One region of the Ralstonia mojiangensis genome, then DNA from elsewhere that is predicted to be linked to it. Evidence: predicted binding sites of a transcription regulator. Region 1 holds the regulator's gene; each other region holds the start of a gene.
The links. The regulator HrcA, encoded in region 1, represses chaperone genes, less so after heat shock. The targets are predictions, from matches to a motif close to TTAGCACTCNNNNNNNNNGAGTGCTAA.

Region 1 (3,209 bases):
TTCATGCGCCTCGAGCCATGCGGCCACATGCGGGTGCACGTCGAACTCGGCGGTGATGTCAGCGCGCGGCGCACCTTCGCGCACGACGGCCGCATCGGCGCGCTCGCCCAGCGTGAGTGCGAGTGCATCGATCAGAATGGATTTGCCCGCGCCCGTCTCGCCCGTGAACACGGTAAAACCGTCGGCCAGATCGAGATCCAGCGCGTGAACGATGACGAAATCGCGGATGGTGAGGCTGCGCAGCATGGAAGAGGTGTTAGAGCCGGTTGTCTTCGGTCGGGTACTCGTGCCAGTGCAGCTTTTTGCGCAGCGTGGCGTAGTAGTTGTACCCGATCGGGTGCAGCAGCCGCACCGTGCGTTCCGAGCGGCGCACCACGATGCGGTCACCGGGTAGCAAGGACGTGAGCGACTGCATGTCGAAGTTGACGCTGGCATCGCGCCCGCTGGTGACCTGAATGACCACCTCCGCGTCTTGCGGAATGACGATCGGGCGGTTCGACAGCGAGTGCGGGGCGATGGGCACCAGCACCAGACCCGAGAGCGCCGGATGCAGGATCGGCCCGCCTGCGGACAGCGCATACGCCGTCGAGCCCGTGGGGGTGGAAACGATCAAGCCGTCCGAACGCTGGTTGTACATGAAGAAGCCGTCGACCGACACGGCCAGTTCCACCATGCCCGAGGTGCCCGAGCGGTTGACCACCACGTCGTTGAAGGCGAGGGCGGAGAAGATGATTTCGTCGTCGCGCACGACCTGGGCCTGCAGCAGCGTGCGGGTTTCGGCCTCGTAGCGGCCGGACAACATGTCGGGCAGCACGGTGTGCACGTCGTCGAACGGGATGTCGGTCATGAAGCCGAGACGCCCGTGGTTGACGCCGATCACGGGGACGCTGGCACCGGCCAGGTGGCGCCCGATGCCGAGCAGCGTGCCGTCACCGCCGAGCACGACGGCCACATCGGCGTGGCGCGCCATCTCTTCGGGCGGCAGGGCAGGGTAATCCTGGACGCCGATGTTGAGCGCCGTTTCGCGCTCGAACACGATGTCATGCCCGCGCGCGGCAATGCACGACGCCAGTTCCATGAGGGGGCCGGCAATGTTGGCGGCCGAATACCGGCCGACCAGCGCAACGGTCTTGAAAGGCGAAACAGGCGAAGACGAGGCGGCGGGAGCTTGCGGGGCCACGGCAGACGGGGGAATCGACATGCGCGCATTACACCATATCGATATGACCGTCGCCACGTCAGCGCGTGTTTAGTGGAGAAACGCCGACATCACCCGTAGATTGGCCCCGATTTTGCGTAAAATTGAGGAATCATGGACAAGCGCGCCACCATCCTCCTCAAGACCCTGATCGAACGGTATATCGCCGAGGGCCAGCCCGTGGGCTCGCGCACCTTGTCGAAGTATTCAGGGCTCGATCTTTCGCCGGCCACCATCCGCAATGTGATGTCCGACCTCGAGGAGATGGGCTTCATCGCCAGCCCGCACACCTCGGCCGGACGCGTGCCGACGCCGCGCGGCTACCGCCTCTTTGTCGATACGATGTTGACGGCCAGCCCGTTGGATGTGCTAAGCACGCAGGACCGCATGGCGCAGCAGATGGTGGGTGCGATTGCAGAGCAGGTACGCACGCAACTGGCGTCGCATGGGTCGGAATCGTCGCAGCGGGTGATTGCGGCGGCGGCGCAGACCTTGTCCAACCTCTCGCAGTTTGCCGGCATCGTGATGACGCCGCGTCGCACACATACGTTCCGGCAGATCGAATTCCTGAGGTTGTCGGAGTCCCGCATCCTGCTGATCGTCGTCACGCCCGAAGGCGACGTCCAGAACCGCATCATCCATACCGATACGCCTTACACCCCGTCGCAATTGGTGGAAGCGGCCAACTACATCAACGCGCATTACGGCGGCCAGACGTTCGATGCGGTGCGCGAAAGCCTGCGCGGCGAGCTGTCTGCGCTGCAGGCCGATATGACCGCTCTGATGCAGGCGGCCGTGGAGGCGGGCAGCAGCGCGGCGTCGGAGGAAGAACCGGTCGTCATCTCGGGCGAGCGCAAGTTGCTGGATGTAGAGGACCTGTCTTCGTCCATGGACAAGCTGCGCCGGCTCTTTGCCGTGTTCGAGCAGAAGACTGGCCTGCTGCAACTGCTGGACGTATCGAGCCGTGCCGAGGGCGTGCAGATATTCATCGGCGGCGAAAGCAGCCTTGTGCCGCACGAAGACATGGCCGTCATCACCGCGCCCTACGAGGTGGACGGCAAGATCGTCGGCACGCTGGGCGTGATTGGGCCGATGCGCATGGCGTATGAGCGCGTGATCCCCATTGTGGATATCACGGCCAAGCTGCTGTCCAGCACGCTCAGCCAGTATTGAGGCAGGGCGGCCTGCGGCGGGCGAAGCGGCCCGCCAATGTCTCAGGCCGAGAATTGCTCAAACGCCGCCAGCGCATGCGTGGCGTACATCATCGAAGGGCCACCTCCCATATAGACGGCTGTTCCCAGTACCTCTTCCAGTTCAGCGCGGGTTGTGCCGAGTTTGACCAGCGCTTGGACATGGAAGCCGATGCAGTCGTCGCAGCGGCTGGCGATGGCGATTCCCAGCGCCACCAGTTCTCGCGTCTTCTTGCTCAGTGCACCGTCTTTTGTGCCGGCCGCCGCCAGTTGGCTGAACGCAGCCATCAGCTCTGGCTGCGATTCGCGCAAGTTGCGCATGTGCGCAGACACATCTTTGACCACGCTTTTGAATTCGGGCATGCCGCTCATGACAGTGCTCTCCTGGGCCGGGTGTGGAGTGTGGGAGTAGCGGGCAGGGCGTATTGGAGCAACCTGCCGCGCATCCTTTCCCTTTCGAGCATTCTCGTCCGCACCTAGGGACAAGGTCATGATGTAGCGCAACGAGGCGCTCAGAAACTGCCCGTGAACTGATACCGCCCGCCTGGGTGCCACATCGTCGCCACCGAGGCGACCTGGCCCTGCGACAGCGTCTTCCGCCGCAGCATCAGGCAGGGCTCACGCACGTCCATGTGCAGCATCTCCGCAATCTCGCGGGTGGGCAGGCGCGCCTCGATGCCGTAATCCACACCCTGCAACGGGGCGGCACGCATCAGGTAGGCGTTTGGCGTGGTCTGCGTGAAATCCTGCTCCATGTATTCGGGCGCCAACGCCGCGTTCACCCAACGGTCTTCCACCTGGATCGGCAGGTCGTTTTCGAA
Region 2 (3,209 bases), on a different contig from region 1:
GATGATCGCGGCACGCTACGCGGCTATTTCTCGGTGCTGCAGGATCTGACGGCCCGCACGAGTGCCGAGCTGGCCCTGGGGCGCAGCGAACGCGCGCTCAAGCTCGTGCTCGACAACGCGCCGCTGCTGGTGTCGCACATCAACCCCGACGGCGTCTTCACCTTCTGCAACGTCACGCATGCGCGCTGGCTGCAGCGCACGCCCGAGGAGGTCTGCGGCCAGATGCCGGAGCGGGTGTTCACGCCGGGCACGTACGCCTTGCTGGCACCGTATCTGGTGCGCGCCCAGCGCGGAGAATCCGTCCAATTCGAGATCACGGCGCCTTGGTACGAAAAGCCGCACGCCAACGGCCCGCGCAGCCGCACCCGGCATTTCCGCGGCCAGCTCGTCCCCGATGCCGGAGAAGCACGCGACGGCCGCTGCGGTTTCTACGCCTTCGTGCAGGACGTGACCGAAGCCAAGCGCAGTGAGATGGAGCTTTCGCGCATGGCGCGCTTTGATGCCCTCACCGGCCTGCCCAACCGCTACGAACTCTACGAGCGCCTGCGCGCCGCGCTGGAACGCCGTCAACGCCTGCCTGCGCCGCTGGGCGTGCTGTATCTGGACGTGGACCATTTCAAGCACATCAACGACACCTACGGCCATGCTGCCGGCGATGCGGTGCTGTTAGAGGTCGCGCACCGCCTGCAACGTGCCGTGCGCCGCACAGACACCGTCGCCCGCCTCGCAGGTGACGAGTTCATCATCTTGCTCGACCCCATCGACGCCCCGGACGATGCGCTGCACACGGCGCAGAAGATCGTTGGCGCGATCCGCCCTCCCATCCACCTGCCCGATGGCACGGTGCTCCACGTCACAACGAGCATCGGCGTGGCCTGCCCGGGCCCCGAAGTACGTGACCCCGATGCCGCCCTACGCGAAGCCGATCGCGCACTTTACTGGGCGAAGTCACGCGGCCGTAACACCGCGGCATAGACGAGAACCGATACCGACCGCTACGGTCTATGACTGGGTGCGGCGCCCTTTTTGTTGCGCCGCAAACATCACACTATTGAAGAATCAACCCTGATTTACGGGAACTATTAACCGGACAAAAATGTCCTATTAGCACTCATCCGGTTGGAGTGCTAAGATGCCTTTCCAAACCTCCACTGGATTTCGACAGGAGTCCTGAGTGAACGCAGTCATCCCCGTGAATACCGTTTCCGCAATCGCCACCCAGCCGTCCGGCAACGCCGGTAATGGATGGGCGCTGGCGTTCCCCGGCAACCTGGGCAACATCGACGCTTATATCCAGAGCGTCAACCGTGTGCCGATGTTGACGGCTGAAGAAGAACAGCGTCTGGCCCGCGAATACCGCGACAACGACAATCTCGATGCCGCCCGCCGGCTGGTGCTATCGCACCTGCGCCTCGTGGTGTCGATCGCCCGCGGCTACCTCGGTTACGGCCTGCCGCATGCCGACCTGATCCAGGAAGGCAATATCGGCCTGATGAAGGCCGTCAAGCGCTTCGACCCGGATCAAGGCGTGCGTCTCGTCTCGTACGCGATGCACTGGATCAAGGCCGAGATGCACGAGTACATCCTGAAGAACTGGCGCATGGTCAAGGTGGCCACCACCAAGGCCCAGCGCAAGCTGTTCTTCAACCTGCGCAGCCACAAGCAGGATGCGCAGGCGACCTTCACATCGGATGAGATCGACGCCGTAGCGGCCGAGTTGAACGTCAAGGGCACAGAAGTGCGCGAGATGGAAACGCGCCTCTCGGGCGGCGACATCGCGCTGGAAGGCCAGATGGACGACGGCGAAGAGTCGTTTGCCCCGATCGCCTATCTGGCGGACACGCACAACGAGCCGACCCGCGTGATCGAAGCTCGCGGCAACGACCGCATGCAAAGTGAAGGCATCGAAGCTGCCCTCGCCAAGCTGGACGACCGCAGCCGCCGCATCATTGAAGCCCGCTGGCTGAACGTGAATGACGACGGATCGGGCGGCTCGACGCTGCACGAGCTGGCCGACGAGTTTGGTGTGTCAGCCGAGCGCATTCGCCAGATCGAATCGGCCGCGATGAAGAAGATGAAGGGTGCGCTGCAGGCCTTCGCCTAAGCTGCCCGCCTCGCCATAAAGAAAGCCCGCCAATTTGGCGGGCTTTTTCTTGGAGCGGCGATCGGAGATCAGTCGGCCAGCAATTGCTTGATGTCGTGGGCGATCGGCTCAGGGCCCTGGCCGTGCTTGATGAACAACCGCAGGTTGCCCTTTGGATCAAACATGTAGCTGCCGGCGGTGTGGTCCATGGTGTAGTTGTCGGGCGAGCTGCCCGGCACCTTGCTGTAGAACACCTTGAAGTCGGACGCGACCTTCTTCAGCTCAGCTTCGTTTGCCGGACGCAGGCCAATGAAGCGCGGATCGAACGCAGGCACGTACTTGGCCAGCAAGTCTTGCGTATCGCGCTCCGGGTCGACGGTGACAAACAGCACCTGGACGCGGTCGGCGTCTTTGCCGAGGGTTTCCATCACAGCGCGCAGTTCGGCCAGCGTGGTCGGGCAAACATCCGGGCAATGCGTGTAACCGAAGAACATAACGACGACCTTGCCGCGGAAATCTTCGAGTGTGCGGCGCTTGCCGGTGTGGTCCGTCAGCGAGAAATCGGTGCCGAAGCTCTTGGACCCAGTGATGTCGAGGTTCTTGAAGGCGGGTTTGTCGCTGCACGCCGTCAGCGCCAGCACGGCGACGGCCAGCATGGCGAAGAGCGCGGCGCGGAGGTGTCGGAAAGAGAGCATGGTCATCGTGTTGGAAACAGACCGCCTAGCGTACCGCCAACGGCACATGCTTGCTGGCGGTGCCGTGCGTCACAGCGCCGCGCTTTGCATGAGCGCCGGGCCGAACTTGAAGTAGTGATCCACCAGCAGTGCGGCAAACAGGATCGACAGATAGATGATCGAATAGCGGAAAGTCTTCTGCGCCAGCGCGTCCGAATATTTGCGGTACATGCGCCACGCATACGAGAGGAAGCCGAAGCCGAGCACCAGCGCTGTCGCCAAATAGATATAGCCGCTCATGCCGTAGACGAACGGCAGGATGGTCGCGGCGATCATGATGAGCGTGTACAGAAGGATATGCAGCAGCGTGTATTTCTCGCCGTGCGTGATCGGCAGCATCGGCAGGCCGGACTTTGCGTAGTCTGCGCGGCGGTACAGCGCGAGCGCCCAGA
Region 3 (3,209 bases), on a different contig from region 1:
CGCCCCAGATCTGACAGCCCTAGCCGTCGGCTGACCAACTCGTCTATGGAACCTAAAGCCAGCATCTCTTCGCGAATGCGTTGGCGTTGTTTGGTTGATAGCGACAGCGCGTAGCCGCTCGCTGATGGTTCGAGGCTTAAGCCTAAGAATTCGACGGCTTCATGGGGAGAGTGTAACGAGGACTTGGATTCTGGACCGATATCGGGAATCTCCAACCCAAGCTTCCCCAGCATATGTTTGCACTGCTCAGCGATCTCGCGACACTCGGATTCAGTGTGGCTGAAAAAGATAAGGTCGTCTGCATATCGGACAGCTTTCCACTTTTTCTGGACGACTTCTCTATCGAACCCGATGAGGACTACGTTGGCGAAGAACGGAGATAGCGGCATGCCTTGCCGTACTCCGAGACCATTTCGTATGCCAAGTTTGCGAATGCGCTGTTCGTTGCCACGCGAGGTCGAGGAAATTTCGCTGGCAATAACATGGCCCAGTATCGGATGTAGTGTTTTCTCTTTAACCAAAGAGCGTATCGCTTCGGTTAGGTGAGGTCGTGGAATGCGGTCAAAGAACGACGTGATATCGGTCTTGAAGACCCATTGAAATTTTGTGCGTAGAGAGATGGCTGCCTCAGCCGCCCGCTTGACTGAGCGGTGCTGAACGAAGCCATAGCTGATTTCGTTCGCTAGTACCTTGCCGTACTTCTTGGCTAGGAAGTCGAGGAGGGCACGTTGGACAATGCGGTCTCGAACAGTGGGTACGCAGATGAGGCGGTCCTTGCCGTTCTGCTTTGGAATCAGGAAGGGTTTAAGGGCAGAAAGCTGGAAGGTGCCCTCACGGACATCTTTGTTTAGCCGCGATAGGTGCAGCTTCGCATCGCGTTCGAAGTCGTTTATCGAAACGTCATCGACTCCAGTCGTGTTGCGCGAGGAGGGCTTGGTTTTTCGGTAGAGCCTGAGCCATGCATCCTCAAGGGCGGCTCTGGAGAGAGCTTGGTGGTACGCGTTTGTAGTCATTCGCAGGTTTCCGCGTCGGGGTTGCCTTCCCCGACCCGACGCGCATGAGAGCCCTGCCGGCGAACGCCTAGCAATGCGCCTCATGCGAGGCTTGGTTGCCGCTGATTCCGCCGGAGACGCGCCCGCGATGACTCGCGTTTGCGCCAGTTTGCCGCTTGGTCACGTGCAGCGCAACCCGCAGAGATGCCTGAAGGTCGACACACGCTTCCGCTGCGCCGCAAATGCGAATGCGTCTCATTTCTAGTGCTCCTGTTCCATCAAAACCTGCCAAGATCGCGAGGGCGGCCAGCCACCCAGCACAAACTCGTTTTGAGAACCAGAAGCGGCACGAACTTGTCGCATTTTCGTCACGCAGCCTCGTCCGCGCGCCCGCTTCCCTGCCTCCGGGCTGCCCTGCACGTTTCTTACTCGCCTTCCCAACGTTACTCGGGGAAGAAGGCGAATCCATAGACCTGCCGGCGAACGCCTTGCAATGCGCCTCATGCGAGGCTTGGTTGCCGCTGATTCCGCCGGAGACGCGCCCGCGATGACTCGCGTTTGCGCCTGTGGGCCGCTTGGTCACGTGCAGCGCAACCCGCAGAGATGCCTGAAGGGCGCTACGTACACCACAGATAGTAGCACCTGCTGATTTTTTTACTAGATATGGTGTCGTGTGTCGCTTGAGACGCACGATTCGTTAAGCGCTCAGCCGTGCGCTGGGGCTCGGGGGAGTTCAGAGTTACGTGAACAAAGTTCAGAGTTGCGTGAATCTCGACAACAACTTCCCCTGCGCCCGTTCTTGAAATCGTAATACCCCGTCCCTATAATTAGCACTCGCCGGGCAGGAGTGCTAACAAAGCCTCCACCCCCGATGCTTTCCCGATGCGCCGCGTCCTGCGGCGCGTTTTGTGAATAAACACTCACTTTGCATTGAGGAGTTTGTATGAACCTGCGTCCCTTGCATGATCGCGTGATCGTGAAGCGCCTGGACAACGAAACGAAGACCGCTTCGGGCATCGTCATCCCTGACGCCGCCGCTGAAAAGCCGGATCAAGGCGAAGTGCTGGCCGTCGGTCCGGGCAAGAAAGACGACAAGGGCAATGCGATCGCGCTGGACGTGAAGGTCGGCGACCGCGTGCTGTTCGGCAAGTACGCCGGCCAAGGCGTGAAGGTGGATGGTCAGGAAGTCCTGGTCATGCGCGAAGAAGACATCATGGCCGTGGTGGCGAAGTAAGCGGGCGCTCTGTCGCATCGGCTTACCAGTAACCCAATCCTCATTGTCTGCCCGGCGGATTTCCCCGGTGTAGGCAACATCCAAAGATCTCGGAGATTCTCAAGATGGCAGCTAAAGACGTAGTGTTCGGCGACGCCGCACGTGCCAAGATGGTCGAAGGCGTGAACATTCTCGCCAACGCAGTCAAGGTGACCCTGGGCCCCAAGGGCCGTAACGTGGTGCTGGAGCGCAGCTTCGGTGGCCCGACCGTGACCAAGGACGGTGTGTCGGTCGCCAAGGAAATCGAGCTGAAGGACAAGCTGCAGAACATGGGTGCGCAAATGGTCAAGGAAGTTGCTTCCAAGACCAGCGATAACGCCGGTGACGGCACCACCACCGCAACGGTGCTGGCCCAGTCGATCGTGCGCGAAGGCATGAAGTACGTTGCCGCCGGCATGAACCCGATGGACCTGAAGCGCGGCATCGACAAGGCTGTCGGCGCTGCCGTCGAAGAGCTGAAGAAGATCAGCAAGCCGACGACCACCAGCAAGGAAATCGCTCAAGTTGGCGCCATCTCGGCCAACAGCGACGAATCCATCGGCCAGCGCATCGCTGAAGCCATGGACAAGGTCGGCAAGGAAGGCGTGATCACGGTGGAAGACGGCAAGTCGCTGGCCGACGAGCTGGACGTCGTGGAAGGCATGCAGTTCGACCGCGGCTACCTGTCGCCGTACTTCATCAACAACCCGGAAAAGCAAGTTGTCCAGCTGGACAACCCGTTCGTGCTGCTGTTCGACAAGAAGGTCAGCAACATCCGCGACCTGCTGCCGGTGCTGGAACAAGTCGCCAAGGCTGGCCGTCCGCTGCTGATCATCGCCGAAGACGTTGAAGGCGAAGCCCTGGCAACGCTGGTGGTCAACAACATCCGTGGCATCCTGAAGACTGCCGCCGTCAAGGCTCCGGGCTTCGGCGACCGCCGCAAGGCCATGCTGGAAGACATCGCC

Region 2: the regulator HrcA is predicted to act here: its motif matches at 1,105-1,131, upstream of rpoH (RNA polymerase sigma factor RpoH).
Region 3: the regulator HrcA is predicted to act here: its motif matches at 1,820-1,846, upstream of groES (co-chaperone GroES).

The regions. Positions count from the first base shown of each region.
Region 1 covers NZ_JAMXHU010000001.1:227,107-230,315, forward strand. Annotated here, with positions in the region: gene recN (DNA repair protein RecN) at 1-246, opposite strand, end outside; gene NG898_RS01005 (NAD kinase) at 257-1,201, opposite strand; gene hrcA (heat-inducible transcriptional repressor HrcA) at 1,313-2,371, shown strand; gene NG898_RS01015 (carboxymuconolactone decarboxylase family protein) at 2,413-2,760, opposite strand; gene hutC (histidine utilization repressor) at 2,901-3,209, opposite strand, start outside.
Region 2 covers NZ_JAMXHU010000002.1:284,762-287,970, forward strand. Annotated here, with positions in the region: gene NG898_RS08050 (diguanylate cyclase domain-containing protein) at 1-975, shown strand, start outside; gene rpoH (RNA polymerase sigma factor RpoH) at 1,211-2,104, shown strand; gene NG898_RS08060 (SCO family protein) at 2,173-2,778, opposite strand; gene cyoE (heme o synthase) at 2,848-3,209, opposite strand, start outside.
Region 3 covers NZ_JAMXHU010000003.1:868,185-871,393, reverse strand. Annotated here, with positions in the region: gene NG898_RS16250 (reverse transcriptase domain-containing protein) at 1-1,013, opposite strand, end outside; gene groES (co-chaperone GroES) at 1,936-2,226, shown strand; gene groL (chaperonin GroEL) at 2,331-3,209, shown strand, end outside.